One region of the Shewanella sp. SM73 genome, then DNA from elsewhere that is predicted to be linked to it. Evidence: predicted binding sites of a transcription regulator. Region 1 holds the regulator's gene; each other region holds the start of a gene.
The links. The regulator sigma-54, encoded in region 1, starts transcription at its own class of promoters, with help from an activator protein. The targets are predictions, from matches to a motif close to GTTGGCACGNNNNTNGNNT.
Positions count from the first base shown of each region.

Region 1 (10,985 bases):
GTCGACAAAACCCGGTGTTAACCCTAAGAATTGTTCGCCCAACAAACCCGAAGTCAAAATGGCTAAACTACTGGTTTCAGGGAATTTATCGTAACGCTTGTCCATCACTAATGTGACCACAGCCACTAACTTAACTGGGTCTAAATCTATGCTGCTCACTCGGCCAACGACAACACCGCCAACCTTGACTGGCGAACGCACCTTCAAACCACCAATGTTGGTAAAATTGGCTTGTATGGTATAAGTGCTATCGCTGCTTTTCACTTCAATATTGGCGACGTTAAAGACTAAGACCAAAAAAGCGGCCAATCCTGTTAAAAGAAACACACCCACTAATAATTCAATTTTTCGTGTCAACATGTTCAGCTACCACTCTGTTAATCCATCTAACCTGTGTCGAAATCCGCAGTGTTCCGTTAGCGGCCAAACATCAGGGCTGTCAGTAAAAAATCCAATGCCAATACAGCGAGGCTCGACTGAACGACAGTCTGGGTCGTTGCACGGCTGATGCCTTCCGGATTTGGGATCACTTGATAACCGCGATATAACGCAATCCAAGTGACCACTACGGCAAACACACCACTTTTGATCAAGCAGTTAACTATGTCCTGACGCCATTCGACAGACGCCTGCAGAATCGACCAAAACGCACCACTGTCGATCCCTTTCCATTCCACGCCAACAAGGTGCCCGCCATAAATACCTACAGCGGTAAACATCAACGCCAGCAATGGCATACTGATCACTCCAGCCCAAAAGCGCGGTGCAATAATCTGCCTTAATGGGTCAATAGCCATCATTTCTAAACTGGAAAGCTGCTCAGTACTTTTCATTAAACCAATTTCAGCGGTTAATGCTGAACCCGCCCGTCCCGCAAACAATAACGCGGTAACAACTGGCCCCAACTCACGCAGTAAACTGAGCGCCACCATAGGACCTAAGCTTTCTTCAGTGCCAAAACCAACTAAGATGTTGTAGCCTTGCAGTGCGAGCACCATGCCGATAAAGAGTCCTGAGACTAAAATAATCACCATAGATTGCACACCGACCACATAAATCTGGCGCACTAATAATGGAAAACCTTTACGCACGCGTGGCCAGCGAAAAATCGCGCCCCACAGCATAAGGCCTGCACGGCCAAAGCCGAGCACTAGCTCAATCGCGCTGCGGCCTAAGTCGGCAATACTGTCGATTAACTTCACTTGCCAACTCCTTTTGCCATTAATTCTTGCTGGTAATCATTTGCCGGATAATGGAACGGCACAGGGCCGTCCGGAGCACCTTGAATAAACTGTTTCAGCTGCGGATTATCAGCGTACTTTAATTCTTCAGGGGTACCGTGGGCGATGACTTTTTTGTCAGCCACCACATATACATAATCGGCAATGCCAAGCACTTCATCCACATCGTGGGACACTACAATTGAAGTCAGATTCAGCGCATCGGATAACTCACGAATAAGCTTTACTAACACGCCCATCGATATTGGGTCTTGCCCTGCAAAAGGCTCATCGTACATCACCATTTCAGGTTCAAGCGCTATGGCTCTAGCCAATGCGGCGCGGCGTTGCATACCACCGGATAACTCGCTTGGCATCATCTGAGCTGCACCACGTAAACCTACGGCTTCAAGCTTCATCAGCACGATAGTGCGAATAATGTCTTCAGGCAGTCCAGAATGTTCACGCAGTGCAAACGCCACGTTATCGAACACATTAATGTCGGTAAACAGCGCGCCACTTTGAAACAGCATGCTCATCCGCTTACGCAGACTAAATAATTCATTGCGACTCACGCCATGGATATCGTGACCGTCGAATAAAACTTGTCCATGGTCAGGCGTTAATTGGCCGCCAATCAATTTCAACAGGGTCGTTTTGCCTATGCCGCTCGGCCCCATGATCGCCGTCACCTTGCCCCTTGGAATGGACAGGCTAATATCTTCATATATCACACGCTGACCGCGGCTAAACCCCAAATTACGGATCTCAACCAACGGCGTTTGTTCTTGAGTCATGCTTGATTCCGACATTTGCAAATGAGGTGATCCTAGTCTTCCTAGACTGACCAATCGAAGAGCCGCAAATTGTACGTAATTGCGCTTTAACCTACAACCGAATCGACACTATCGCCCTGCGATACTTTCAATTTGCCTCATTTACAGCGAAAATGCGCCCTAAGTTTTCACTCTGCACAGGTAAAATGTTACTTAATGTTTTCAACCTAGTTGCAGAATTGGCAGTATTGGCTAATTCGTTCGCACTTAGCTCACTCTTCGCCCACTTTTATCGGGGAGAGTCGATACGCAATTGCGCAATAGAGGCATCCTATAGGGTAATACCCGCTGCGATATGGGATAAATCCATTGAAATAAACGACAAAGACGATGATATTGCTCAAGACCTTCTGCCGCTAAACACGTTATTGTGCATGAATAGCTAACGCAGCTGAACTTGACGAGTCGGATCAATCGCTCTAGCCTGCCGCAATTGTTTTGCTGTTTTCGGTAATTAACCACAGCAATACATAAGCTAAATTGTCTGAAAACAAACTAATACTTGGCAGAAAGCCTATTACATATCATCTTTATCGCGTACCAAATTGTGCTATTCCAATCCCATCAATGGGGCGACAAAGACAATGCAAAAAGAGAGATAGACATGGTAGACAAATCACAACTGCGCCAATGGGGTTGTAAAGTTATCGACATTGAAAAGTCAGCCCTAGACAATCTTTATCAATATGTTGATTCGGCTGAATTTGCAGAAGCTTGCGAGTTGATCCTCAACTGCACAGGCAAAGTGATTGTCATGGGAATGGGCAAATCGGGCCATATCGGCAATAAGATTTCTGCCACCCTCGCCAGCACAGGAACGCCCGCATTTTTTGTGCATCCGGGTGAAGCCAGCCACGGCGATCTGGGTGTATTGGCCGATAACGATGTGATTTTAGCGATTTCAAATTCTGGTGAGTCGAGTGAAATCCTCACCTTAATGCCGGTCATCCAACGTATGGGCGTGCCTGTTATTGCGGTAACGGGTAAACCCGAATCGAATATGGCGCGATTATCTAAAGTGCATTTATGTATCGAAGTCCCAGAAGAGGCTTGCCCACTTGGACTTGCCCCAACGTCGAGCACTACCGCGACCTTAGTGATGGGCGATGCCATCGCCATTGCGCTGCTGCAAGCAAAAGGCTTTACCCGTGATGATTTTGCTATGTCCCATCCCGGCGGTGCATTAGGACGTAAGTTGCTGTTAAAAGTCAGTGATGTGATGCACAGCGGTGATGACTTACCGCTCGTCAACCACGATATTTGCATCACAGAAGCCCTGTACGAAATCTCCAAGAAAGGCTTAGGCATGACGGCGATTATCGATGATCAGCGCAAGCTGGTTGGTATCTTCACCGACGGTGATTTACGCCGCGTTATCGATGCCGAAGTGAATTTACGCACGACGCCCATTGCCGATGTGATGACCCGTAACTGCGTCACGATCACGGATAATGTATTGGCCGCCCAAGCGCTGCAAGTGATGGACTCAAAAAACATCAACGGATTAATTGTTATCGATAAAGATCGCCATCCTATCGGCGCTCTTAACATGCTAGACATGGTTAAAGCAGGAGTCATTTAATGCCACAGCAAGGATTTTACGGCCCAATCAGTGATGATGTGTGGCAACGCGCGCAAAAGATTAAACTGTTGATTTGTGACGTCGATGGGGTGTTTTCCGACGGCCATATTTACTTGAGCAATAGCGGCGAAGAGCTCAAAGCCTTCCATACCCGTGACGGTTATGGCGTGCGCTCACTCCTCACCAGCGGTTTCAACCTCGCCGTGATCACAGGACGTCAATCCAAAATCGTTGAAAACCGTATGACAGCCCTTGGTGTTACCCATATTTACCAAGGCGTAGACAATAAGTTCGAGCCCTATGAAGCATTGCTCGCACTTTATGGTGTCACCCCAGAAGAAGTGGCTTATATCGGTGATGATATTGTCGATCTCCCCGTGATGAATGTCGTCGGTTTAGCGGTCAGTGTTGCTGACGGCCACCCCTATGTACGCCAACACGCCCATTTTGTGACTACGCTCAATGGTGGCCACGGTGCACTGCGTGAACTCACAGATCTGTTACTCCTAAGTCAAAATAAATTCACTTCGGCCCATGGAATGAGTATATGAGTCGTGTGACACTCGCAATTATCGCTTTTTTTGGAACTGCACTAGCGCTTTACTGGCAGGTCCAGAACAAACACAGCGGTGATTCCGATAACAGAGTAAAAGATCAAAATACCCCAGATTTCATCGTTGAAGATCTGCGCAGTGTTGAGTTCAATGAGCAAGGACTAGTGAATAGCCGTGTGACGGCGAAACACATGGAACATTATGATTCAACGAATCAAACTTTCTTTACTCAACCTGTTTATCTTGTTTATCCAGACCAAGGTAAAGCACAATGGCAGCTCAGGGCAGATCAGGGCAAGCTAAACAAGGAAACTGGCAAGGTTGTATTAGAAAATAATGTTATTATCGATGCCATTAGCCCAGAAGAACCGATTCAGACCTTGTCCACCAGTTATCTGGAACTCGATCTCAACACTATGATAATGACCTCTGACCGTACCATTTACGTCACAGGGAAAGATTTTAATATTCAAGGCCAAGGCCTTTATGCCGACCTCAACGCGCAAGAAGTGCAATTGACCAGTCAGGTAGTAGGAACATATGAAGCAAAATAACGTATTACTTGCCAGCCTAATGCTAATTATGAGCATGAGTGCTTTCGCGAAAGTCGGCGACTTAAAGCAAGAAGTCAAAATTAAAGCTGTGAGCCAAACTGCGGATATCAAAAACAACCAGATCATCTTCTTTGGTCCGGTGGAAGTTACCCAAGGCTCAATAAAAATCCAAGCAAATGAACTGCGTGCATTTTCCGCTGAAGGTGAAAATAGCAAAACTTTGGTCGCCACAGGCAACCCTGCTACGTATAGCCAGATATTAGACGATGGCCGTCCTGCATCGGCTAGCGCGAAAGAAATTCGTTACGATATGGCAAGCCGCACCTTAACGCTGAAAGGTATGGCGTCATTAGATCAAGCGGGTAGCCAAGTTACAGGCAATTTAATCCGCTATAACATGATTCAACAGAAATTGATGGCCGAGAGTACTGGCAGTGGTGACGATCGCGTGATCACTATTATTCAGCCTGAAAACTATCAAGATGATGCTAAATCAGACGCTCCGGCGGATAAACCTGTAAAAAAGCAGGACTCTAAATGACCCAAATCACCTTAAGAGCACAAAATCTGGCGAAAAGTTACAAGAGTCGCCAAGTGGTTAAAGACGTCAGTCTGACGGTAAAAACCGGTCAAGTCGTTGGCCTACTCGGTCCAAACGGTGCAGGTAAAACCACGACCTTTTACATGGTTGTCGGGCTAGTGAAGAGCGATAAGGGACATATCTTTATCGACGATGATGATTTAACCGCAGATCCTATGCATCTGCGTGCCCGCAAAGGCATAGGTTACTTACCGCAGGAAGCCAGTATCTTTCGTAAGCTAACTGTTCATGACAACATCATGGCCGTACTGCAAACTCGTAAAGAACTTAAAAACGAAGAACGAGAAGAAGAACTAGAACATCTGCTCGAAGAGTTTCATATCACCCACATCCGTGACAGCCAAGGCATGTCATTGTCGGGTGGCGAACGTCGTCGCGTCGAAATTGCGCGGGCTTTAGCCGCTAATCCTAAGTTCATTTTGCTCGATGAACCGTTTGCCGGCGTCGATCCTATTTCGGTTATCGACATCAAGAAGATTATCGAACAACTCAAAAGTCGCGGCCTTGGCGTACTGATCACAGACCATAATGTCCGCGAGACATTAGATGTATGTGAACATGCTTATATTGTGAGTCACGGAAACCTGATTGCCGAAGGAACTCCAGCAGAGATCTTAGACAATCAGCAAGTTAGGGCTGTGTACTTAGGTGAACAATTCAGGCTATAGTTAATCGAGCGAAGCCAATGGAGGCAATTTATACCGCCATTGGGCTTCACTCAAGATAATAATAAGCGACCTCATCCAACAATAATAACGTAGGGATCAGCGGTAACATGAAAGCGTCACTCCAGCTCAAACTGGGTCAACAGTTAACCATGACGCCACAACTACAACAGGCTATACGTCTGTTGCAACTGTCGTCATTAGAACTGCAGCAAGAGATCCAGCAAGCATTAGATTCTAATCCCCTTCTCGAGCTGGAAGAGGATCAATTCGACGCCACTAAAAACCCTGTAAACCAAACGCTATCCGATACGGATTTCAGTGAATCTAGCACTCTGCCACCAGAAAAAGACAGCTCCACCATAGACACGGCAGAGTCGCTAACCAAAGAATCCATGCCCGATGAGCTCCCCATGGACACCACATGGGATGAAGTGTTTACCGCCTCCCCAAACTCAGGCCCCGGCGGTAGTCGTGAAGACGATATGCCCTTCCAAGGCGAGACCAGTGAAGGGTTGTACGAACACTTAGAATGGCAAAAAAACCTCACGCCGTTTTCTGAAACCGATTTAGCCATTGCCACCGCCATTATTGATGCCATCGACGATCAGGGCTATCTCACCCAAAGCACTGAAGAAATTCTCGAAGCCATGGGCAATCCTGAAGTTGAGCTTGACGAAGTCGAAGCCGTACTCAAGCGTATTCAGCATTTTGATCCCATAGGCGTTGCCGCCCGCGATTTAAGTGAATGCCTGCTGATCCAACTGTCGCATTTCGCCGCTGATACTCCCAACCTAGAAAACGCCCGTATGCTGATCAAAGATCATTTAGATCTGATCGCCGCCCGAGACTTTAGGTTATTGATGCGTAAGACTAAATTAAAAGAAGATGAATTAAGGGATGGTATAGCACTTATCCAAACCCTCAATCCTCGCCCAGGTTTGTTGATCACGCCCAATAATGACGAATACGTTATCCCAGATGTGTCTGTGTCGAAGAAAAATGGCCGCTGGGTTGTTGAGCTTAATCCTGACTGCATGCCCAAAATCAATGTAAATCAACATTATGCTTCTATGGCACGCAGTACCAAAAACCAAGCCGATAGCCAATTTATTCGCGGCCATCTGCAAGAGGCTAAATGGTTTATTAAGAGCCTAGAAAGCCGTAACGATACTTTGCTTAAAGTTGCTAATTGCATAGTGCAATATCAGCAAGGTTTCTTTGAGTACGGTGAAGAAGCCATGAAGCCTATGGTGCTTAACGATATTGCCGAAGCGGTAGAAATGCATGAGTCCACCATCTCACGGGTCACAACTCAAAAATACATGCATACCCCTAAGGGACTTTTTGAACTAAAATACTTCTTCTCTAGCCACGTCGGTACTGACGATGGTGGTGAGTGCTCATCCACAGCAATCAGAGCCTTTATAAAGAAACTGGTGGCAGCGGAAAACCAGAAAAAACCATTAAGCGATAGTAAGATGGCACAACTTCTGGCAGAACAAGGGATCAACGTAGCCCGCAGAACCATTGCGAAGTACCGAGAGGCTATGCTTATTCCACCTTCTAATCAGCGTAAAAGTTTATAACCTACAGTGGATATCGGAGGACGTTTCTATGCAAATAAACCTAAGTGGACACCATGTCGAAATTACCGAATCGTTACGTGCATATGTAGAAGAAAAGTTTTCAAAACTTGAACGCCATTTCGAACAGATCAATAATGTGCACGTTGTGCTCAATGTTGAGAAAATGCAACAGATTGCCGAAGCGAGAATAAACCTCATAGGTGGTGAAGTTTTTGCTACTTCAGAGCATGCTGACATGTATGCCGCTATAGACGCCCTGATTGACAAGCTTGACCGTCAGGTTATTAAACACAAAGAGAAGTTAACAAAACACTAATAATGGAACTTTGTACCATACTGCGGCCGGAGTGCACTACCTGCGCCACTCCGGGCAGCAAGAAAAAGGTACTGGAACTCATCAGCGACTTAGTCGCTGCCCAGTACCCGACCCTCTCATCTCAAGAGATATTCGAAAGCCTAGTGGCGCGCGAAAAGATGGGGAGCACAGGTATAGGTAACGGCATCGCCATTCCACATGGTCGACTAGCCGATATAGATCAGCCCATTGCCATACTAATTAAGTGTGAAGAGCCGATAGCATTTGATGCTATCGATAAGCAACCTGTTGATATTTTATTTGCACTACTGGTGCCTGCAGACCAATGTCAGCAGCACTTAAGTACCTTGTCTTGCATGGCCGAAAAGCTGAGCGACAAGCAAATATTAAAGCAATTACGCAAGACGCATGATGAAACGGAACTCTATCAGGTAATCACTGGATGAAACTGGTCATAGTGTCGGGCCGCTCAGGCTCAGGCAAATCTGTCGCCCTTAGGGTACTCGAAGATCTCGGCTATTATTGTGTCGATAACCTTCCCTTGCCATTGATTGGCAGTTTGCTTGAGCAACTCAAAGGCAGTAACGATCTCGTCGCCATCAGTGTCGACGTGCGTAACATGCCTGAGCAGGATAAGGTCTTAGTAAAACAACTCGCTAGCCTACCTCCAGATACTGAGTTAACGAGCTTCTTCCTTAACTCCAGCGATAAAATTCTGCTCAAGCGTTACAGCGAAACCCGCCGTTTGCATCCTTTGTCGAAGAGCCGAGTGTCTTTGCAAGAAGCGATAAAGCTGGAGGGGAAACTGCTCGAGCCTATGTCAAAACTGGTCGATCACTACATAGATACGTCGAATCTGAATATCTATGATTTAAGCGACCAAGTCAGACAAATTCTCCTTGGTAGTGTCGATAAAGAACTCGTGATCAACTTCGAGTCCTTTGGCTTTAAGCACGGAATGCCCACCGAAGCAGACTTTATGTTCGATGTACGCTTTCTGCCCAATCCCCACTGGGAGTTGGCGCTGCGGCCATTGACTGGCTTGGATGAACCCGTAGCTGAGTTCTTAAATCGCCAACCACTGGTCAATAAGTTCATCTGGCAAATCGAAAATTTACTGGAGACTTGGCTGCCGCACCTCGAGCGTAACAATCGCAGTTATTTAACTGTGGCCATTGGCTGCACAGGTGGACAGCACAGATCGGTTTACGTCGCAGAGCAATTGGCCAAACGCTTTAGTAACGGTAAACATAAAGTGTATGCCCGTCATCGAGAGCTCAATAATGCCAAAGCTTGAACGTCAGATAACTATCTGTAATAAGCTCGGTTTACATGCCCGTGCCGCCACTAAGTTGGTGGTACTGGCTTCCGAGTTTGATGCGACCATCACCTTAATCCAAGGCGATAAACAAGCATCGGCCGCCAGTGTACTTGGCTTACTGATGCTTGAAACTGGTATGGGTAAAACCATTAAGCTTATCGCCGAAGGCCCAGATGCAGAGCCGGCTCTCGATGCCATTTGTGCCTTAATCGACGCTAAGTTTGACGAAGCCTGTTAGTTTCACTTCACACTAAGCACTTCATCGTTAGTTTCACTTCATGTCTAGTTTAAAAAACTTGCCATTCAGACATGGCAAAACATTTGTCGCTCGACGATACAAGCTACTGGCGATTACACTAGCGGTCATTGCGCTGGCCTTACCTTAGCCGCCTTAATCTGTGTCATCGACTGACGCTTAGTCACCGCTAAATCCTAGCCCAACACCAAGATCTCAAACCAATTTGCCGCACAATGGAGGACAAATGCCCGTAGATAATGTAGAAAACGATCACACCGGACATAGTCTTGACCAGTTAAACCAAGCGCTTAGCAGCGGCATGTTCGTACACGTGCGCAATATGCTGCAAAAAATGGCCGCCTCAGATATCGCGCTGATCTTAGAATCATCACCGCCAAGTGCCAGACAAGTACTGTGGCAGCTCATCGATCAGGAACAAATAGGCGACATACTCGATGAGTTGAGTGAAGAACTCAAAGACCCACTGATCCGCAGCATGAGCCCTGAGCGAGTCGCGAAAGCGACAGCAAGCATGGACACCGACGATCTCGCCTATATTCTGCGAAGTCTTCCCGACGCCGTTTACAAACAAGTGTTGCAGTCGATGACGGAGCAAAATCGCCTGAGGGTAGAACAAGCCCTATCTTATCCAGATGAGACCGCCGGCAGCTTGATGAACACAGATACTGTCACCCTAAGACCCGATGTGAATATCGATGTGGTGCTGCGCTATCTTCGGCAAAGGGGCAACCTACCCGACACCACAGATACCTTATATGTGGTCGACAAACAGGACAAAGTCCTTGGCGGTGTGAGGCTGGCAGATCTGCTGACTTGCGCGCCAAGCACCACAATTCGCAATATCATGGATCCCAATATTCAAAGTATTCCGGTGAGCATGTCCGACAGCGAAGTCGCGCAGAAATTCGAACGCAATGATTGGGTATCGGCACCTGTCGTCGACTGTGATGGTAAGCTGCTCGGGCGTATCACAATCGATGACGTAGTCGATGTTATCCGCGAAGATGCTGAACATTCCATGATGGGTATGGCGGGGATGGACGGAGATGAAGATACCTTTGGTCCTGTGCTAAAAAGTACCCTACGTCGCTCGCTCTGGCTCACCATTAACTTATTCGCCGCCCTGCTCGCCTCGTCGGTCAGCAATATGTTTGAAGGCACTATTGAGCAATTTGCCACTATCGCCATCCTAATGACGATTGTCCCTAGCATGGGCGGTGTTGCCGGTAATCAGACCTTAGCGCTCGTGATCCGTGGTATTGCTTTAGGCCATATCGGCCAAAGCAACGCCCGCTGGCTTATCGGTAAAGAGCTATCGATTGGTTTTCTCAATGGCTTGATGTGGTCGATTTTAGTCTTTGTCGCCGTGTGGCTATGGAAGGATGATATGGCACTGGCGGGCTTAATTGGTAGCGCCATGCTGATCAATATGACAGTAGCTGGGCTTGCAGGTGCGAGTATTCCATTGATTTTAAAACGACTTAAAAT
Region 1 is NZ_JAKKRY010000020.1:12,238-23,222, reverse strand. Features, by position in the region: gene mlaD (outer membrane lipid asymmetry maintenance protein MlaD) at 1-360, opposite strand, end outside; gene mlaE (lipid asymmetry maintenance ABC transporter permease subunit MlaE) at 417-1,202, opposite strand; gene mlaF (phospholipid ABC transporter ATP-binding protein MlaF) at 1,199-2,017, opposite strand; gene L5M51_RS20525 (KpsF/GutQ family sugar-phosphate isomerase) at 2,661-3,638, shown strand; gene kdsC (3-deoxy-manno-octulosonate-8-phosphatase KdsC) at 3,638-4,189, shown strand; gene lptC (LPS export ABC transporter periplasmic protein LptC) at 4,186-4,746, shown strand; gene lptA (lipopolysaccharide transport periplasmic protein LptA) at 4,733-5,287, shown strand; gene lptB (LPS export ABC transporter ATP-binding protein) at 5,284-6,015, shown strand; gene L5M51_RS20500 (RNA polymerase factor sigma-54) at 6,123-7,601, shown strand; gene hpf (ribosome hibernation promoting factor) at 7,630-7,917, shown strand; gene ptsN (PTS IIA-like nitrogen regulatory protein PtsN) at 7,920-8,363, shown strand; gene rapZ (RNase adapter RapZ) at 8,360-9,214, shown strand; gene L5M51_RS20480 (HPr family phosphocarrier protein) at 9,201-9,476, shown strand; gene mgtE (magnesium transporter) at 9,721-10,985, shown strand, end outside.

Region 2 (10,985 bases), on a different contig from region 1:
GTTTTCCTGCAGTACATCCATATGGCTGATGAAGAAAGTATCACTCATCCAAGCCACACCAAATACTGAGAAAATTGCTACCATGCCCGCTTTAAAAACGGGACCGTTAGAGATGTTGGTCGGTTTGACTTTACAGGTCATCAGGATAAAAGCACCTGCAATTAACATCATCATCTGGATCACTAAGTTCATCGAGAGCAAGGTCGACTTACCTTTAACGTCAAAGGCGGGACGCAATTCACTAAATGAACCTAACAGTACCACAGCAGCGATAGCGGTGAAGAAAATCCCCGTTGCCCAGTAAGCTTCCTTCGGATATTTTTGATTTAACAGGGTTTCGCTCTTGTCATAGATAAAGGCTCTTTGGACTGGATCTTTAATGCGTTCTTGAAATTCTTCATCTTTATCTAAATCTTTACCACGACGCAGACTCCAAAGTGCAGCGGCCATGACACCGCAAAGCGATGCTGGCACTGACACCATTAAAATTTCGAGCAGATTGTAAGCGCGGCCTACACCCTGTTGTGATGCCAGAATCGACACCATAGACACCACAGCTACCGACACGGGCGAAGCACAAATCGCCATTTGCGAGGCGACAGATGCCACCGCCATTGGGCGCTCTGGGCGAATATTTTTCTTCAGCGCGATATCGGAAATAATCGGGAACATGGTGTAAACCACATGACCAGTACCGCAAAGGAAGGTCAGCGTCCACGTGGTCAGTGGTGCTAGAATCGTGATGTATTGTGGATGACGGCGCAGTAAGCGCTCGGCATACTGCATCATCACATCTAATCCACCCGCGGTTTGCAATACGGCCGCACAGCCAATGACTGCAAGTATCGTTAGCATAACTTGCACTGGCGGTTGGCCCGGCGCTAAACCGAAAACAAAAATCAGTAAAAATAAGCCAATACCGCTGATGAGGCCTAATCCCATGCCGCCGTAGCGGGTACCTAGCAGTAGGCAGCTAAGCACTACTATAAATTCCATTAAAATCATCCGATTTACCTCTGCGGAACTTACCGCTTAGCTATTAGTTGAGTGATGAGTGTCTTCAGGAACATTCTGCGGAGTAAAAGTGTTTGAAAAATTGCGCTGGCGCATGGTGTAAATAAAAAATGGCATTAGTTTTTTCGGAAATTTGACCTAACGCTAGAAACATGTGGCGATAAGTTGCATTCTGGTTACGAGTTTTACGGATTGGGCTAACGCTTTGAGCTCACTCCGTTTAAAAGAACGATAACAATACTCAAGGATAAGCCCGTGAAACCTGCCACCTTTAATACCGAAGCCTTTGATGATTGGATCCGCAGCCGCTTTGTGGAACTCAATTCCGAGCTAGAACAGCTTTACTACCAACAAACAGATCGGGCCAATGTGCTCGATATCGGCGCAGAAGCTAAGTTGGCGCTGGAGAGCGAAGGGCGAGAGTTGATTAAAACCTTGCTCGATGAGGGGAATACTGATGAAGGTTTCGACAGTGCCTTCGATTTACTCGGCAATGTGGGCTTGTATATGGCGGCCTGTCGGCGCCATGAAATTACTGAGCCCTCGCGGGAAACGACATCGCCATTAGCTGAGGCTTCTGCGCTCGCCATGCATATTGGCGCTTCAATAGGCGTCACGCCGCGTTTTGCCACCGCACATTTAACTACTCACAATCGTGCCCACAATGGCATTTATAAGCGCTTTACCGATCTGTCCGCTGAAAAGCTGTTTGTGGATTACAACACTAAGGGCATTTTGGCCTATAAACGCGCCGCCGATGCGCTATTGAAGATCCAGCCTTTGGGCATTTCCCATCCCATCAGTCACGATTTACTGCGAGTCGCTAAACAGGCCTTGCAAGATGTGATTGAGTCGAATACCCAATTATTTAATCGACTAGATACGGACCGTTTCTTTTACTGTGTTCGCCCTTACTACAAACCTTATCGGGTGGGCTCGGTCATTTATCGCGGCGCTAACGCCGGGGATTTTGCGGGGATTAATGTAATCGATTTAACGCTAGGTCTTTGTTTTGCAAACGAAGCCTCCTATTCGCAAATGCTGGTGGACAAGTTTTTATACATGATGCCGGAGGATCAACAGATATTGCGCGAGTGCATGCGTCGGCCGAATTTGATGGATGACTTCCTGCAGGCAAAAGACTGCTCAACCCAAGATTGGTATCAAGAAAACTTGCGACTCTTTATCGAAGTCTGCGAATTACATGGCGAGACTGCGATTCAGCACCATAATGAGTTAGTGACTAAATATATTGCTGAGCCTTCGACAAGTATGGAGCAGCAGCATTTAGCTAAAGTTACCGCGAGTGGTCCGCCACTGCATGTGCTACTCGGCTCATTGGAGCGACTCAGAGACAGACGCGCCGCCGCTCAACGCAGCGATATTCGGACTCGTTATTGTGATATTAAAAAACTAAAAGAGAGTTTGAGATAACACTATGTTTGAAGATTTTAAAAAGGACTTTTACCTAGCAGGTCCAGGATATCTATTAAACCATTCCGTTGGCCGGCCATTAAAATCGACCGAGCAGGTCTTTAAAGAAGCCTTTTTTGCGCCTTGGCAGGAGTCGGGGCGTGAACCTTGGGGCCAGTGGCTGGGTGTGATTGATGATTTTACCTTTGCTTTATCTAAACTATTTAACGGCCACCAGAAGGATTTTTGCCCTCAGGTCAATCTTTCCAGTGCGCTGACTAAAATTGTCATGTCCCTCGACAGATTGAACCGCGAACACGCCGTTGTGTTAATGAGTGAGATTGATTTTCCCAGCATGGGTTTTGCCCTTAAAAAAGCGCTGCCTGCCAGTTGCGAAGTACGCTTTATTCCTAAAGGGCTCGATATCACCGACCCTAATGTGTGGGATACGCATATCAGCCGCGATGTGGATCTGGTGTTTGTCAGCCATGCTTACTCGAATACGGGGCAGCAGGCGCCATTAGCCAATATTTTCACCATAGCCCGTGAGCGAGGTTGTTTGAGCTTAGTGGATGTAGCGCAATCGGCGGGGATTATTCCGCTGGATCTCGCGCGCCTACAACCCGATTTTTTAATCGGTTCGAGTGTGAAATGGCTCTGCGGCGGCCCTGGTGCTGCTTATCTTTGGGTTAATCCCGCCATATTGGAGAGTTGTCAGCCTAAGGATGTGGGTTGGTTTAGCCACGAGAATCCGTTCGAATTTGATATCCATGATTTTCGTTACCAGCATTCCGCGCTGCGCTTTTGGGGAGGGACACCATCAATCGCGCCTTATGCCATTGCCACCCATAGCATTCATTATCTTGCTGGTTTAGGTACTCCGTTGCTGCGTAAATACAATCAGCAATTGATTGATGCTGTGGCGCAAGAGCTCGACCATGAGTTTGTGTCGCCGCGGGATACTGAAAAGCGCAGCGGCACGCTTATTCTGCAGTTTGGTAAACAGCAGCATCAAATGATGACGGCATTAGCGAACGCGAATATTAGTGTCGACGCCCGCAGTATGGGGATCCGGATTTCTCCGCATATTTATAACAATATGGCCGATATCAAGCTGTTACTAGATGTGATTAAAGCCAATCGCTAACTTAAATGATTTAAAATGGCTTACTAGGCTAGGTTGTACTACGTAATTACAACTAACAAGGCACAACACTCTGGGAGGCAAACCGCGACATGGTCGTTCCCGTATGCCGGCGTTAACTCACCGTCACACAGGCAACTTGAGGTTATTTATTGGGTGCGATCATGCTTAAATCTTGTAGTCATAGCGGCAGACCATAGGTCGCGGGGTGTGGAGCTTGGGATCGCTGGGCGTGATCGCTAAATCTGCAGGTAGCATAACAGTATCGATGATCAACGCACTGCTCATATCAACGAGTGTCAGCGGGATGGTAAAGAGCAGCAAGGGCGGGGCCGCCAACGCGGAGATAATCATACACTCCTCGCCATTATCAACAGCCGTTTGCACACTTGAGAAAGAATGACCCCAAGTTGAATCTTCTCCCATCCTCGACGTTATTGTTGCACATCCCGTGAGAGAACAGCACACGACCAACCAAGTCAACCAACGCATAACCACTCCATTGTTTATATGTGAAAAACTGTATTGCTTCGGTATGATCTACTTACTTGATCAACTGAGAGCGTTAGTGATGTGGAACCAGATCTGGTTTCATTTGACGCCAACCTGTTTTGTTTCAACAGCTTGGCATTCTAACTATATGATTATATCTGTCAATTATTCATCAACAGAAATGAGATACAACCAAGCTCAATAACCTAGTTGTTAACGGCGACTCTTGTTTTGGATAAGCATTAATCATGGAGGTTTGTATGCCGTGTCCTCGCAGAACTCAGATGAGTTTTGAACATACTCTTTAAAATCAGTCTCCACTTCCCTCACTGGCCATCTAGCTACTTTTATTACTTTCCTTAAAACTGTTTCAGTAAATATTCGCTTGAGGGTAGGCCGAGAGCATATTATGTTGCTGATTTAAAATGGATGACTGGATTTACTGCTTGGCGATGGCCACGCTACAAGTAGAGTCTACCGAGAGGTAACAGGATGAACAATAAAGCAGCGCCGCAGCAGTCGGCGTCGACAGAGCAAGAGACACAACCGTTGGACGACAGTCGGTATGAAGACCTGCCGCGCAGTGAGTTCCTGCAATTACCCAAAGAGGAGCAAGACCGGCTCTATCAGTTGCGTCAGCAGCGGGTGCGGGAGGCGCCCACGCTTTATGAGTGGGATATTCGGGTGGCGACTGTCTATGGTCTATTTTGGTTAACCTTCCTGATCCCGTGTGGCTGTTTAGCACTTATAGGGAGCTATTTGCTATCTGGCGATACTAGCTTGGGTGTGGGGTTAATCATCATGGCCCTAATAATGTGCCTATCTGCTCGTTACCTCTGGTTTGCAGACAAGCAGTACCACTATCGGCTCACCACCGAGGGGCTGGTCACCACCTATCATGATGCGATTCCAGATGCAGCCTACGCGGTAGTGCGGGGGCTGGCTTGGTTTGGGGTAGTGGTTTGCATCGTTGGCGTGGCATTGTTAGGCCCGGTAGCCTTGGTCGGCGCGGGTGGTTTTGCCGTGATGGCATTTTTCTTCACCGGTTTTAAAAATATAGAGACTACTTACGAGAGTCCTATAAAGAATGGGCATCGTCATTTGATTAAGGTAACGCGGAATCGTCCATTTATTGCCTGCCAATCGGATGTACGAACAATGGGCTTACGCGCAAGCATTCGTCTTCATTGCCCATTGGATAAGATGCACACTATCTTGTCATTGCTGATGACGCAGTTACCTGATTCTGAAATCCGTGTATTTAAAAATGAGCGCGTGTTAGATGGCGTACCATTTGCGTCATTTGAGTCAGGCAAACCAGCCCAACTATCAGATTTTGCCCCTGACAATACCCAGCCCAGTTAACGTTTTTTCTCGCGCCTGTTATTGGCGCGAGACTCGGTGTCCATCAGTGACAGCTTTGCCACCAAGATGCTAACAGACTTTTTAGCGGCAAGGTCGTCAAGGGTGAGAAAACATTAAGTACGAGCTGTGTGGGTAGGTTAACGATGACCGTGCAGTCCGTGGGTACAGCAAAGGAATAGCTATATGAATAAGAGAGCAGCGCCGCAGCAGTTGGCGTCGACAGAGCAAGAGACACAACCGTTGGACGACAGTCGGTATGAAGACCTGCCGCGCAGTGAGTACCTGCAATTACCCCAAGAGGAGCAAGACCGGCTCAATAAGCTGCGTCAGCAGCGGGTGCGTGAGGCGCCCACCCTCTATGAGTGGGATATTAAGGTAGCGACTGTGTATGGCATTGGGTGGATCATGGTCCTTATTCCGTGCGGGATTACGGCTCTAGTTGGGTCGGTGACATACTGGTATGGATTTGAGCAATGGTATTATTTTCTCATCATAGCGATGATTTTTGGGCCATTTATGCGCTACCTCTGGTTGGCTGACAAACAGTACCACTATCGGCTCACCACCGAGGGGCTGGTCACCACCTATCATGATGCTATTCCGGATGCAGCCTATGCGGTAGTGCGGGGGCTGGCTTGGTTTGGTGTGGTGGTTTGTATTGTCGGGGTGGCCTTTTTAGGCCCAGCAGCGCTGGTTGGTGTAGGTGGAATGGCTCTGGGGGCATTTTTCTTTACTGGTTTTAAAAATGTAGAGACTACTTACGAGAGTCCTATAAAAAATGGGTATCGTCATTTGATTAAGGTAACGCGGAATCGTCCATTTATTGCCTGCCAATCGGATGTACGAACAATGGGCTTACGTGCAAGTATCCGTCTTCATTGCCCATTGGATAAGATGCACATTATCTTGTCATTGCTGATGACGCAGTTACCTGATTCTGAAATCCGTGTATTTAAAAATGAGCGCGTGTTAGATGGTGTACCATTTGCGTCATTTGAGTCAGGCGAACCTGCCCAACTGGTAGATTTTGCCCCTGACAATAACCAGCCTAGTTGAATAAAGCGTGGACACTTAACAATAATGGCGCGGTAGTTAACTTCCGACTATATAGGTGGTTTTTCTGCTGCATCCATGTTTAGTTTAGATCGGTTTTTAACTATCTATCTCTATTGTTGCTGTTGCCGCGGTGTCTGGCGTGCCTTCTCTGAATGATAAAAGAGTGATTGGCGATGATGCCTATTTAGAGAACAATGCGATGATTGAATCAGAATAAAAGTTGTATATACCTTCAAAATACAAAAAGCCCCGATAGCGTTGCTATCGAGGCTTTTATATTTTCTATATCAATTACATAAAGCGAGCCGGTTGTATAGCGCTAGCCATTACAGGCTGTAGTACATTTCAAACTCAAGTGGGTGAGTTGTACGTGCTACGCGCTCAGCTTCTGCTGTTTTCAGTACGATATAAGATTGGATGAAATCTTCACTGAACACGCCGCCTTTAGTCAGGAACTCATGGTCAGCTTGCAGATTTTCAAGGGCGTTTTCTAATGACGTCGCCACTTGTGGGATTTCAGCCGCTTCTTCTGGAGGCAGATCGTACAGATCTTTGTCCATCGCTTCACCTGGGTGGATCTTGTTTTGGATACCGTCAAGACCCGCCATTAGCAGCGCTGCGAAACCTAAGTATGGGTTTGCATGTGGATCAGGGAAACGTGCTTCGATACGACGGCCTTTAGGGCTTGGTACCACTGGAATACGGATTGATGCAGAGCGGTTACGGGCAGAGTAGGCCAACATAACAGGTGCTTCAAAGTGTGGCACTAAACGCTTGTAAGAGTTAGTGCTTGGGTTAGTGAAAGCGTTCAGCGCGCGAGCGTGCTTGATGATACCACCTATGTAGTACAGAGCCGTTTCACTTAAACCTGCGTATTTGTCGCCAGCGAACAAGTTAACACCGTCTTTCGCCAGAGATTGGTGAACGTGCATGCCGCTACCGTTGTCACCAACGATGGGTTTAGGCATGAAAGTCGCAGTCTTACCGTAAGCGTGTGCCATGTTGTGCACTACGTACTTCAGAATTTGGATTTCATCCGCTTTCTTAGTCAAGGTGTTGAAGCGAGTTGCGATTTCGTTTTGACCTGCAGTCGCCACTTCGTGGTGATGCGCTTCAACCACTTGGCCCATTTCTTCGAGCACTAAACACATAGCGCTACGTAGGTCTTGTGATGAGTCAACCGGTGCAACTGGGAAGTAACCGCCTTTAACAAATGGACGGTGACCTGTGTTGCCGCCTTCGTAGCTAGTGCCTGAGTTCCAAGCCGCTTCTTTAGCGTCGATCTTAACGAAACAACCTGACATGTCAGTACCGAAACGGACATCGTCAAATAGGAAGAATTCTGGTTCTGGTCCAATCAATACAGTATCAGCGATACCAGTAGAGATCAGGTAAGCTTCTGCTTTTTTAGCAATTGAGCGTGGGTCACGGTCGTAACCTGTCATGGTACCGGGTTCAAGAATGTCACAACGGATCAGCGCTGTAGTTTCTTCGGTGAAAGGATCCAGTACGAATGTTGTTGGATCTGGCATCAGTACCATGTCTGATTCGTTAATGCCTTTCCAACCTGCGATAGAAGAACCGTCAAACATTTTGCCGTCTTCGAAGAAATCAGCATCTACCTGATGAGAAGGAATAGATACGTGCTGCTCTTTACCTTTAGTGTCGGTAAAACGTAAATCAACGAACTTAACTTCTAATTCTTCAAGTTGCTTTAAAACTGATTCAACTGACATTCTCAAGCCTCCGGTAGGGTAAAGGGATGCCCCTTCTATAATCTTTTAACTCAAGTTATTTATCTTGAGCCAAACTTACGAGCTATAAAGCGATATCCATGCCAATAATTTAACTTACTGATTAACATGATTTAAAATCTTTGTTGCACTTAATTGGATTCGTGTGCGCACCATAATGGTGCTTTTGTCTGTGGCATTTTGGTGCATTACTCCATTTTGGTGCGCACTGAATTGATTCATGCAAACCTTAAGCTGGGATGCACAGCGATAACATGCACCGCTTATATGGCACTGAGATGGCAATGACGCTTTGGCTTTCACAGTATAAGTAAGTACTGCCTCACTGAAGCTCGCACATACTTGCAGCACAGAACGGGAATATTTACCACCGCATAACCGCCGCATAATTGTCATAAAACCACGCTAGTCTGTCCAACTATGCCACGCATTATCAATCCAATAGTGGTTTATTATCATATTATTAGGAAAGAGTTCGTTCTCATGTGCGAAATGTCTTTGCTGTTCACAGACCAAGTGAAATCAGTGATGCGTAAAAAGGTATCCCGTGACAATGAAGTGAGTCTTAATGCCATCGGGTGTAAACGCCAACATGAACGTTAGATTAAGTGTGCCGCAGAATTTATTGCAGTGTGTTCACGTGGTAATTTCTCTGTATCTAAGTCGATTTTGCTGATGCTTAAATCGACATTAGCAGTGCGAACATTGAATACGAAAAATAGCAAATTCAGCTGCTTAACTCGGATTTTTCCTACTAATATGGCAATTAAACAGAGCGTTAACTCTGGCTACAGAGGATTTCACTCAGTGGATGATTGACGGAAATTACCCAAGGATTGGCGGATTGTTTTATAAGTGTTCAAAAATAATCCTGTGCGCCAAGGCCGCTCTGGAGTAGAATGGCACGCTTTTTATTGTGGTAGATCGAGCTCGATCACCATAACGAATTACTGAAATATCCCTATTTTTGTTTGATGGTAAGAGGTTTATCCGTGCTAGAGAATTTACGTAACATCGCCATTATTGCACACGTTGACCATGGCAAAACGACCCTGGTAGACAAGTTGCTGTCACAGTCAGGCACCCTTGCAACCCGAGGAGAAGCCACTGAGCGGGTGATGGACTCCAACGATCTTGAAAAGGAACGTGGGATCACGATTCTGGCAAAGAATACTGCCATCAAGTGGAACGACTACCGTATTAACATCGTTGATACCCCAGGCCACGCCGATTTCGGTGGTGAGGTTGAGCGTGTTCTGTCTATGGTTGACTCAGTATTATTGCTGGTTGATGCCGTTGATGGTCCAATGCCACAAACTCGCTTCGTAACCAAGAAAGCGTTTGCTCAAGGCTTAAAGCCAATCGTTGTTATCAACAAAATTGACCGTCCAGGTGCACGCCCAGATTGGGTTATTGACCAAGTATTCGACCTGTTCGATAACTTAGGTGCAACTGACGAGCAACTAGATTTCCCAATCGTCTACGCTTCTGCGTTAAACGGTTTTGCAACTTTAGATCCGGATGTAGCGAGCGATGATATGACGCCGCTGTTCCAAACTATCGTTGAAAAAGTATCTTTCCCAGATGCTGACGCCGAAGGCGCGTTCCAGATGCAAATTTCGCAAATCGACTACAACTCATACGTGGGTGTTATCGGTATCGGCCGCATCAAGCGTGGTAGCGTTAAAACTAACCAACAAGTGACTATTATTGGCGCAGATGGCAAAACTCGTAACGGTAAAATGGGCCAAGTATTAGGTTACATGGGTCTAGACCGTACTGAAGTTGAAATTGCTAACGCTGGCGACATCGTTGCTATCACTGGTTTAGGCGAGCTGAAAATTTCTGACACTATCTGTGCCGTTGGTGCAGTAGAAGCTATGCCACCTTTGACTGTTGATGAACCTACTCTGACCATGACTTTCCAAGTTAATACTTCACCTTTTGCAGGTAAAGAAGGTAAGTATGTGACTTCACGTAACATTCTGGAGCGTCTGCAAACAGAATTAGTCCACAACGTGGCACTGCGTGTTGAAGAAACAGAAAGTCCAGATCGCTTCCGTGTATCTGGCCGTGGTGAATTGCATTTATCAATCTTGATTGAAAACATGCGTCGTGAAGGTTACGAGTTAGCCGTATCACGTCCAGAAGTTATTCTGAAAACTATCGACGGTGAACTGTGTGAACCATTTGAAACCTTGACTGTTGACGTTGAAGAAGAAGATCAAGGCACAGTAATCGAGAAGTTAGGTACCCGTAAAGCTGAAATGAAAGACATGCAGCTTGATGGTAAAGGTCGTGTCCGTATCGACTTCATCATCCCAAGCCGTGGTTTAATCGGTTTCCAAACTGAGTTTATGACTGCGACTTCTGGTACTGGTCTAATTTATCACTCATTCGACCATTACGGTCCACATAAAGGTGGCGATATCGGTCAACGCGCTAACGGCGTATTGATCTCTAACGCAACGGGTAAGGCTCTGACCTTCGCACTGTTCGGTCTGCAAGATCGCGGTCGTCTCTTTATCGGCCACGCCGCTGAAGTATACGAAGGCCAAGTGGTTGGTATTCACGCTCGCTCAAACGATCTGACTGTTAACTGTTTGAAAGGTAAGCAGCTGACCAACATGCGTGCTTCTGGTACTGACGAAGCCCAAGTGCTGACTACGCCAATCACAATGACACTTGAGCAAGCGCTTGAGTTCATCGATGATGATGAATTAGTTGAAGTAACGCCTAAGAACATT
Region 2 is NZ_JAKKRY010000023.1:15,829-26,813, reverse strand. Features, by position in the region: gene L5M51_RS21645 (anaerobic C4-dicarboxylate transporter) at 1-1,005, opposite strand, end outside; gene L5M51_RS21640 (PrnB family protein) at 1,270-2,448, shown strand; gene L5M51_RS21635 (aminotransferase class V-fold PLP-dependent enzyme) at 2,453-3,574, shown strand; gene L5M51_RS21630 (YceK/YidQ family lipoprotein) at 3,740-3,997, opposite strand; gene L5M51_RS21625 (hypothetical protein) at 4,556-5,428, shown strand; gene L5M51_RS21620 (hypothetical protein) at 5,612-6,484, shown strand; gene glnA (glutamate--ammonia ligase) at 6,811-8,220, opposite strand; gene typA (translational GTPase TypA) at 9,231-10,985, shown strand, end outside.
Region 2: the regulator sigma-54 is predicted to act here: its motif matches at 8,308-8,326, upstream of glnA (glutamate--ammonia ligase).

Region 3 (10,985 bases), on a different contig from region 1:
ATCCAGTGAGTTATCCGTCGTCAGCATGTTACCCTGAGTAAACATTTTTTGAGTGGCGACGACTTTCGTACCCGCACCTATGTTTAATCCGTTGGGTAGCTTAGTGTTAGATGCACTAACACCACCCGCTTGGTTAACTGTTTGATAGAGTAAATCTTCAAATACTGCGCGGCTTTTTTTGTAGCCCACAGTGCTAGCGTTCGCTACGTTGTTTGAAATCACTGAAATATCAGTTTGCTGTGCGTCTAAGCCAGTTTTACTAATCCATAACGCCGGATGCATAATCTATCTCCTAACTAATACGCATTAATGAAGATGAAGCGCGATCATTCTCTTCCGCGGTTTTCATCATCTTGACTTGCAATTCAAACTGGCGCTGAAGATCAATCAAAGACACCATTTCATCAACAGGGTTAACGTTACTACCCTCTACCGCGCCACTTTCAACTGCGACAAAAGGGTCAGCTGGTGCTGCTTCACCTGACATTTGTCGAAATAATCCATCTTCACCACGCATCATCTGCGCATTGCCGGGATTGACTAACTTCAATCTCGCCACTTCTTCTATCACTTCAGCAGTCGCCCCTTGAGGGCGAACAGACACTATGCCATCCTGTGAAATTGACACTTTATCAATAGGTAATGGCAGCACTATCGGGCCAGCGTCCCCCATTACTGGATTGCCTCTGTCGTTATACAACATGCCCGTCGCATCGAAACTGAGACTACCTGAACGGGTATAAGCTTCACTGCCATCTTTCGCCTGAACGGCAAACCAGCCATCGCCTTTAATGGCAACATCGAGATCCCGTCCAGTGGTTTTTATCGGACCAGAGCGAAAATTAGCTGACGGAGATTCTGTCATCGCAAACACCCTTGAAGGCAACCCTTCACCGAAGGCTTGCATCGATCTGGCCTGCGCCATATCTGATTTAAAACCATCGGTATTAGCATTGGCTAAGTTGTTCGCACGGAGTGCCAGCTCATTCATATTTTGCTTAGCGCCACTCATGGCGACATAAAGGAATTTGTCCACAGACTGCTCCGTCAAATTTTCTACATGACAATATCCAAGCAAGCATCATGCCAACAAAAAATAACGTTTAATTTACTGATAGAATTGAAAAATATGAAAATGAAGTGATTTGACGGCAGGATAAAGGCTAAGTGTTGCCACTGGCGGCAACACTTAGTTAAATAAAGTAATGATTAGCGGATTTGTAATACGGTTTGTTGCAGCGTGTTGTTCACTTCAAGCGTACGGGAGTTCGCTTGGAAGTTACGCTGCGCCGAAATTAAATCAACCAGTTCAGTCGTCAAATCAATGTTCGATTGCTCTAACGCAGATGAACTGATGCTACCAAAAGTTCCACTATTTGCCTCACCCGCTAACGCAGGACCTGAAGCTAAACTGGCTTTCCACGACGTATTACCCACTTGCGTTAAACCTTGTTCGTTAGCAAAACGAACTAAAGCAACCCGTGCTAAAGGCACGGTTGAACCATTAGAATAACTCGCGGTCACTAAACCATCTTCGCCGATTTCAACGTTAGTTAAGCGGCCTACAGTCGTACCATCTTGCGTCAACTCAGTTGCACCAAAAGGAGCCGCATATTGCGTTGGGGCATTAAACTTCACAGTCAACTCTTGAGTACCATCGGCACCTGGCCCTAAAACACCCGCACCACTGACGCCCAAAGCCTCAGTCTTGACTATAGCAGGATCACTACCAGTGTAGACACCAACAGAATTGAACTTGAGGACAGAGCCTTTCCAACCACCAGCAGTTTGAGCCGTGCCCGTTGCATCAGGTGTACCATCGCCAGTGGTATCTGTTTGATAAGTACCAGCAGGACCGGCTAGATCGACTTGTTTTCCATCAACAGCATAGTAAGCTACCCAATTGTTCTCACCATTGTACGAACCATCTTTGGGCTTAACAAAATAAGTGGTCATAATATGTGGCTCACCGAGTGAGTCATAAATTGTCATTGATGTAACGTTATTGTAGGTTTTTGCATCTAGAGGATCGAATGCCGCGGGGTCGAGTGCACTTTCCTTAGCATTTAAGTTCATTTGTAAAGTAACATTCTCAGTCTTTACAGGGCTACCTGCAGTGTCTGGTATTTGTACCGGCTTAGCCGTCGTTAAACTCACTGATGTCGAGTTCCCATCTTTATCCACTGGGAAAGTTTGCAAATAATTACCAGCAGAATCAACCATGTAATTATTTTTATCGACCTTAAATGCTCCAGCACGGGTAAACGAGTGGTCTAATGTACCCAGTTCAGAGGCAGTAACGAAAAAGCCACCCCCTTTAATCGCCATATCAAGGGAGTTATTCGTCAACTGTAAGCTACCTTGATGGAATTGCTGTGCCACTTGGCTCGTCGCAACACCACCACCGACAGCAGTTTTAGCATTTGAAAAAATAGAATTAGCGTAAACATCCGCAAATTCAGCACGGGACTCTTTAAAGCCAATGGTGTTCGCATTAGCAATGTTATTCGCCGTAGTGTTTAAATCTTTCTGCGCGGCAGAAATGCCACTCAATGCAATGTTAAACGACATAATTCACCTCTACACTTGACTCAATTCATTTATGAGCGACTTACGCCCAATTCGGATGCTGCAAAAATTCTTTTAGGCAAACTTAGGTTTCAGACACAGCTAACACATCGGTTAACTTGATGCCCATACCGCCTCTCAAGTTAAGAATCGCGCCAGTACTGGCCGTACCGAGAGAAACGCTGGTCACATGAGCATAGGTCGAGACTGGCAATTCTTGGGATTTCCCATCCACTAAACCACTCGCCTTGATCGTATAGTTACCTGCGGTTACAGGGTTTCCATCTTTATCGAGGCCATCCCAGTTAACATCGACATTTCCCCCCTTACTGCCATCAACTTTAAAGGTGGTCACAACTTGGCCTTTCTCATCCTCAACACGTACAGTAACTTCAGGAATTTTAGCTGGCGTGCTAATCACACCTTTTATTGTTGGGCTTTCAGCTGAAATGTTACCTGTATCAGTTGGGATCAACACCTTGCGACCAACAAGTCCTGATGCCTGTAATGCTTGGCTTGATGTCATAACACCGTTTAAATTAACGATTTCCTTATTCAACTTAGTAATACCATCAACCGTCGAGAATGATGCCATCTGCGCAATCATTTGGTCGTTGTCGACGGGCTTAAAGGGATCTTGCATCGATAACTGTTGGCTTAATAACGAGAAAAAGTCATCTTGAGTTAACTGCTGGCTTTTGGCTTCCGGTACTATTGAATCTTTTGGCAAACGTATGCCATCAAGAAACGGATTACCCGTTGAGCTGGTTGATGAATTCGTCGTAACGGCATTTGGCTGACTCTTATTTTGAGCCGTCTGCGCCGACGCTTGGTTAATTTGATTAATGAGGCTCACAGCTTACCTCCTAAGTAACACATGTTATTTACCCATCCCAAGTGTTTGTTGCAACATAGACTTAGCTGCTTCAGCGACTTGAACATTCATTTGATATGAGCGCGAAGCAGAAATCATATCTGCCATTTCTTCCATGACATTAACATTCGGTTTATAAATAAAGCCGTCCGCATCCGCCATTGGATGATCGGGCGAATATTCTTTCAGTAGTGGTTTATCACTTTCTACAATGCCTTTTACCGCAACGCCTTGAGAAGCTTGTTGCTGACTTTGGGCTTTAGCCATTTCGGCTTCAAAAATGGGATGACGAGAACGATAGGTCTTATCTACACTACTCGAGACGGAATCCGCGTTGGCTATGTTGCTCGCGGTGGTGTTTAGCCTGACCGATTGAGCAGACATTCCCGAGCCAGCAACATCAAATATGCTAAATAAACTCATGATTAATCCCCTCTCAACGCTTTCTTCATGCCACTAAACTTACTATCTAAAAAACCTAGCGACATTTGATATTCAAGTGCATTTTGCATGAATGCCGATTGTTCCTGTTGGATATCAACAGTATTACCATCACCGGTATCGGGTTGATTTGGCACACGGAACTTAACAAATTGCCCAGTCAACTCCGCAAGCCCAAAATGCTTATCTGGCTCTTGCATTTCAAGACTATTTCGCTGCTGCTGTTGGCCTCGAGCGGCCTGCATTGCCGCAGAAAAATCAACATCGCGGGCTTTGTAATGTGGCGTATCTGCGTTAGCGATATTGCTTGAAATGACTTCTGCCCGCTGCGCTCTAATACCGAGAGTGTATTGATGCACACCCAGTGCATTATCAAAATTGATCGCCATAAAATTGCCTCCTCGTGTTCTCACGAAAATAAAGCAATTCATGTGCCAACATCAGGAAAATTTTGAGAATAACAATAAGGATGAGCAAGTGATGGGTAAAAAATTACCGACAATTGTCGGTAATTTTCTTTAGAGCGGCTGAGTTAAGTCTTTTTCTGGTAATAAATGCCAGGGTTACAACGAACCATATCAAACTCGTCCGTTAAACCAGCGATAGATTCTGATGCACCGAGAAATAAAATCCCTTTGGGATTGAGAGCGGCAGCGAATTGCCGCAAAATTTTTGCCTTTGCCTCTGGTGCAAAATAAATCAGCACATTGCGGCAAAAGATAATGTCGAACTTGCCAAGTAGACTATAACTCTCAAGCAAATTATGCGCTCTAAAGTTCACCAACCGCTTCACATTATCCTTTAACTTCATATTGCCTGAAGGTAATGCATCAAAAAACTGACGCTTACGTTCTTCAGATAAACCACGCGCTAATGCCAAACTATCGTACTCGGCATTTTTGCAGCGTTCTAACATGGAAGGAGATAGATCCGTTGCTTGAATCGAAGCACTACCAGCCAAGGCACCAGGCTTCTTCTGTTGATACTCAAGAATAGTCATAGCCAATGAGTACGGCTCTTGGCCTGACGAGCAAGCCGCAGACCAAATTTTGAGCGGACGCCCCAGACGACTGTATTCAGGTAGTAGGACATTATTCAACAACTCAAATGGATAACGATCACGAAACCAGAGAGTTTCATTGGTCGTCATAGCATCGATCACTTCAGCTCTGAGCGCACGCTCAGTAGGCTTCATCGAATGCTTAACCACATCAGATAAGGATGGCAGGTTATATTTGCCCATCAAAGGAGCAAGACGACTGCGCACAAGATATTGCTTATTTTCACCCAGTACGATGCCGCTGTGTTGCTCTAAGAACAACCGAAATTGATTATATTCAGCCTCAGCGAGTGATTTATTTGGCACATTCACATCCTAAATCCTATAGCAAGCACCAAAATCAGTGCGAAACCATCATGTTATAAAGTCGAGATTATAGCGTAAAGCGTATCTAGGTACTAACCTACAGCAATTACAAACTTAAATGCTTATTCACAGCAGCGGCCAGTTCGTCAGGATTAAACTTAGCGATAAAGTCATTAGCCCCCACTTTTTGAACCATTGCCTGATTGAATACACCACTTAACGAAGTATGCAGTACCACTTTAATATGCTTAAGCTTAGGATCATCTCGGATTTCAGCGGTCAAGGTGTAGCCATCCATTTCAGGCATCTCAATATCAGAGATTATGAGGGGGATCTCATCGGCCACATTATCCATCTCTTTGGCGATCTCTTTAAGCTTATCTAATGCTTCGCGACCATCTTTTGCGGTATCAATTTGTAAATTCAATGACTCGAGTGAACGAATAATTTGTTTACGCGCCACGGCAGAATCATCAATAACCATAATATGATAATGCTGAGTTCTGTCGAGGGTCAGTTTTTCATTGGCTTCTTCACTGATAGCCGTTTTAACTGGTGAAATCTCATCTAAGATTTTTTCCACATCGAGAATTTCAACTAATTCACCTTCAATTTCAGTCACAGCTGTCAGATAAGAATAACGGCCAGCACCTTGCGGCGGAGGCATAATCGCTTCCCAATTCATGTTGATGATCCGCTCAACAGAACTGACCAAGAAGCCTTGAACACTGCGGTTATATTCAGAAATAATGATGAAACAGTTTTCAGTGCTTGCTAAAGGTTTTCCCCCTGTTGCCGCACTCAAATCAATCACTGAAATGGTTGTTCCACGAATATGAGCAACACCCTTCACATAAGGATTAAGTTTAGGCAAAGTGGTCAGTGGTGGACACTGCAGTACTTCTTTCACCTTAAACACGTTAATCCCAAACCGTTGACGACCGTTTAATTTAAAAAGCAGCAATTCTAAACGGTTTTGTCCAACGAGCTGGGTTCGTTTGTTGACTGAATCAAGAATACTCGACATAACTCTGCCTTGTTGTTCTGTTTATGTTCGGCCCTATAACTCAGTTGAGTATAGGCATATTAATTGCTTACGTCTTATCTATCGATAAACATAGTCGAAACTGAGTCAATCTTCTGACAGTGATGCAAATTATTATTACAGTAGTCAGCTTCGAACTTAATAAAAGTATAGGTGCATTCTGGCGTTACAAGCTAGTCTCTTCATTATGAAAGTAAATTTAGTCTGTTTTTTTAGTCTTTTCCCCCTCTTCATGCCCGCTTTAGCGAGTGCAGAGCCTATTGTCCCCACCGTATCGGCAATCTCAGAATTAGCTAAAGCGCTTATTTCAGAAAAAATATCCGTTCCAGAAAATGCCAAAGTAAATATTTCGCCACAGATGGTTGACGCAAGAATGCTGCCGTCACAATGTTCGTCTCCAATGAAAGTTGAACTGGCTAGCGATAGGGAAATTAGCCGTAATAACACCTTAAAAGTCAGCTGCGATACACAAGACTTAGCTTACCCTTGGCAAATCTATATCTCGGTTCGGGTGGATATCTTATTCCCCGTTGTTGTCTCAACCGAAATCTTAGCACCAGGCGAACTCATCTCTCCTAGTCAAGTAGAAGTCCGTTACATTGAACAAAATAGCTTGAGAGGTGCCGAATTCGATGACCCGAGTAAATTGGCTGGCGTGCGAGTAAAACGACGAGTAGCAAAAGATAATCCCATATTAAGCAACAACTTATGCTTCGTTTGTAAAAATGATTCGGTATCTATCTACGTTCGTTCTGGCTCATTCGAGCTCAAAACAGTGGGCGAAGCCCTACAAGATGGCAATAAAGGTGATCGGATCAGAGTCAAAAATAGCAGTTCAAACAAAGAACTAGATGCTATAGTCACAGGCATTGGCGAAGTTGAAGTAAGAATGTAAAATAATCTAAAGCTTTTTTGTAAGCTGCCGATACCCCAGTTAAGAAATCCCGTACACACGACGCTGGAGCCTAAAATGGCAATTGATATTAGCAAACTCAACACTGCAACGACTGCGCAAGTTCGTTCAGGTGCAACGAAAACGAGCAGCGATCAATCTGCTCAAGTTGCTACAAAATCGACAACACCACAAAGAAGCGACTCTGTGGTCATTACGGCCCAGGCACAACAACTTCAAGGAGCTCAGACTAAAATGGCTAGCCTTCCTGAAGTTGATCAAAAGAAAGTAGCAGAAATCAAACAAGCTATTGCCGAAGGTCGCTATAAAATTGACCCAGAAAAGTTGGCTGCCAATATTGCAAGTTTTGAAGCCGAACTTAATGACTTAAATAAAGAGTAACTATGACTGAAATAGCTAAACTGGTAGATCTACAACACGCCCATTTGGCTGTTCTTAAGCAAATCATACTCAAGGAAAAAGGCGCTTTGGTTGACCAAAACGCCGATTTACTGCTTTCCCTTGCTAACGAAAAATCGCAATGTCTGAAAGAACTAAAGACTAATGATGATATTCTGGCAAAACACAGTGATAAATCGCTACTCACTCAGCAAGTCGAACTCGTGCATAAAATGGCCGAGATCAAAGACGCATTGACTGAATGCAAAGAATTAAACGAACAAAATGCCAGTTTAATTGAGATGAATTTAGCGAGTTTAAATCGCTTTGCTCAAGCTTTACAAGCCAGTAGAAACGCCTCCAGCCTCACCTATAACGATAAAGGCAAGACCTCGACTATCTCAAGTTTAGGCAATGATTTAAAGGCCTAACAAGCGCATCACTCCCACTTAGCATTCCCTTTTCTAAGCTCTGATTAGATCTTAATGTCTTGTACAAAAAGAAAAGCCGCGTTAATACGCGGCTCAATACATGCTGTTGAACATACATTCAATAACGCTAGAAATACGTCACTTCCTTCACTCGTTGTGGACGGTTCTGTTGTTGATAAAGCGCCCAAACCTGTGAAAAATCAAGTTCTAACTCAGTCACATAATGCTCGCCTGCTGGATAACTCTTAACGACTCGTGCGCCGCGGATCACGCCAGAAACTGACGCTTTGACATTATCGTCCGTCAACATCCAATCACTAACACTGCTGTTTGCCGTTATTTTCTGCCCATAAACTTGTTCCGCTAATTCACGATAAGCCACAATTTTTGATGCCTGCATAGCCATCAACACTCTTTGTGATTGCTCTTTAGCCGGTTGAGTCGCTAAGGGCGCATATCCTATAGCCGTTAACTTAGGAAAACTCGGCGGCGGCACATCTTCCCATTGCACATATCTATCTTTAGCAGCGCAGCCAGTTAGCATTAGCCCCGTGATAAGTAATAAAAGGTAGTGTTTCATTTTCCATCTCCTAAGACACGTACTTCATTCATGCCCGGACTCGCCTGACGATATAAGATGCCATTTTGTGACACAATTTGCTCCGAAGGCTGCATGTAGTTTGCCAACTCTTTTTGAGTCACAAAAGTTTGAGATGCCGATACCACGCGATTGTTACTAATGTTCACAATCCGAGTATTGATCGCCATACCATTGGTTACTACGCTCATAGTCGAAACGACAAGATGCTCAACAGGAAGATCTTTCGACAATTTTTGCCAATCTCGCGTCAAAATAAAATCCCCGTCAGATGTGACTCTCAAGCCATCAGCTAAGTTTAAATCCACCACATTAAACTGAAAGCTATGGAGCGACGTCATTAATCCTTGCTGTAACTGTTGCGCTAACGCATTAGTGCCATTCAAATCGCCCACTAATACTGGTGTTGCAACTACGATAGGTTGATCAGAACGCAAAGCATCATTTTGCTTAACAAGCTCAGTCACTATTCGCTGTGCTAAATGGTTAATCACTGCCGTTGGCGGCAACCCATTGCCATCCACTAAACTCGGTTTGGGCGGCGTAACCGGTTTAGCTACACATCCACCTAACATTATCAATGTTAAGGGAATAATCACACGCTTTAGCATTGGATTTACCTCATCTATGGGTGCATTGGCAGTCAAGTGACTCACTTTCTAAGCTTCAAATTTTTAATGAGTAACAAAAACCAGCAATCTTCGGACCAATATTAACCTCAGTCCGACAATATTCTTCTATTACCCAGTATATCGACTGTAACAATGGAAACTTTATCAAAAGTTCTCATACTCAGGCACGAAATTTGCTTTATTGCCATATTAGGTTAAGAGTCAGAAAACTGGCTCGATTGGTAATATCGCCATTAGCTTAGCGATAAGGATTGAATTGATGCACATACCAGGTTCAGCTTCGCTCATCATTTTGAGCCTTTTACTACTTTCTTTGCCCACCAGAGCCGAATGGATAGAAGCCAGCGGAGAAGCAACTATTATCAATGGTAATACAGCTCAAGCAAGGGAAGAAGCAATTAATCAAGCTGTTAGCTATGCGACATTAAGCACAGGTATTCAAATATCCAGCGAGCAACAAACCTCTAATGGTAACCTCACACAAAATAACTTTGCGATAAATCGCAACGCCCAAGCCATAAACATCCAACTCGTAAGTGAACAAATTCAGGGAAATAAAATATATGTATCCCTACGCCTCGATCTAAATGATGATCCAACACAACAGTGTCCTAATGGCCAATTAAAGGCCGCTATTTTAATACCTCAAACACAAATAAAAGATCGTTCTCAGCTTAGATATGGACAACTTTCAGGCTTTGAAGAGGTCATTTCAGAGGCGTTAGGGAACACTATAGAAGATTACTCTTCAACTGGCTTTAGTCACATCCATGCTAACGAGCGACTCGATATTGAACAAGACCTAGTGGATATTCGCGGTTATCGACTCCCAAGCTGGCTCAGTGAAATTACCGACAGCCAATATATTCTTCAACCGCAGATCATTGATATATCGATAGAGCCTGTACAACCCACCTTCTTAGGATTTTGGGATGAAGCTCCGCTAAGGCAATTTCAATTCAAACTCAGCCTCTATCATGGGATCAGTGGCGAAGAGGTCTGGAGCAAAAGCTACAGCACATCGGCCCCATGGGAATTTGAAGAACAGGCTATCATTGCTCCCAACAGTAATAGATTCTGGCGTTCCTCCTATGGAAAAAGTATTACTCAATTAATATTGCAAGCTACCCGAGATTTAGACAGCACACTTAATTGCAGGCCATTACTTGGCCAAGTCGTTAGCCGACAAGCAGACAGGATTATATTAAATCTAGGCCGTAAACATGGCATTCGTGTCGGTGATAAATTCCAAGTAGTATTACAACAAAACTTACCCGATAGACTCAATGAAATGCGCGCCGTCGCGACCAAAAGTCGTGCAACGGTAAAAATTGAGCAAGTAAGCGAAGAAAGCGCTACCGCAGTACTTGTAGACCAAAATGCCGCCTACAATGTGCAGATAAACGACATAGCGCTTAAGATTTAAGCAACTAAATCATAAGCCTTTTAATCAAAGATAAAACCAGTATAATCACTGTCGTCTCTTCATAGCTCAACAGGATAGAGCAGCCGCCTCCTAAGCGGCCGATCGGGGTTCGAGTCCCTGTGGAGAGACCAGATAGTGACCTTGGTGATATCAAACTCCTAGAAATCCTCCGGAGAAGCGGAATGACCGAGCTATTTGCGTCTAATCTCAATATTATCGTTAAGCGTTGGCCTATCGTAGCTGCTGCGATTAAAAACCAAACCATCAATGAATTAGATGCTCACCTTATCAACGGTCGTAATCAAACTATCAG
Region 3 is NZ_JAKKRY010000011.1:2,201-13,185, reverse strand. Features, by position in the region: gene flgG (flagellar basal-body rod protein FlgG) at 1-282, opposite strand, end outside; gene flgF (flagellar basal-body rod protein FlgF) at 293-1,036, opposite strand; gene flgE (flagellar hook protein FlgE) at 1,210-2,571, opposite strand; gene flgD (flagellar hook assembly protein FlgD) at 2,654-3,424, opposite strand; gene flgC (flagellar basal body rod protein FlgC) at 3,449-3,865, opposite strand; gene flgB (flagellar basal body rod protein FlgB) at 3,868-4,272, opposite strand; gene L5M51_RS15035 (CheR family methyltransferase) at 4,416-5,255, opposite strand; gene L5M51_RS15030 (chemotaxis protein CheV) at 5,356-6,276, opposite strand; gene flgA (flagellar basal body P-ring formation chaperone FlgA) at 6,482-7,189, shown strand; gene flgM (flagellar biosynthesis anti-sigma factor FlgM) at 7,265-7,588, shown strand; gene L5M51_RS15015 (flagella synthesis protein FlgN) at 7,591-8,016, shown strand; gene L5M51_RS15010 (LPP20 family lipoprotein) at 8,144-8,596, opposite strand; gene L5M51_RS15005 (FlgO family outer membrane protein) at 8,593-9,225, opposite strand; gene L5M51_RS15000 (flagellar assembly protein FlgT) at 9,506-10,672, shown strand; tRNA gene L5M51_RS14995 (tRNA-Arg) at 10,728-10,803, shown strand; gene L5M51_RS14990 (motility associated factor glycosyltransferase family protein) at 10,855-10,985, shown strand, end outside.
Region 3: the regulator sigma-54 is predicted to act here: its motif matches at 6,327-6,345, upstream of flgA (flagellar basal body P-ring formation chaperone FlgA).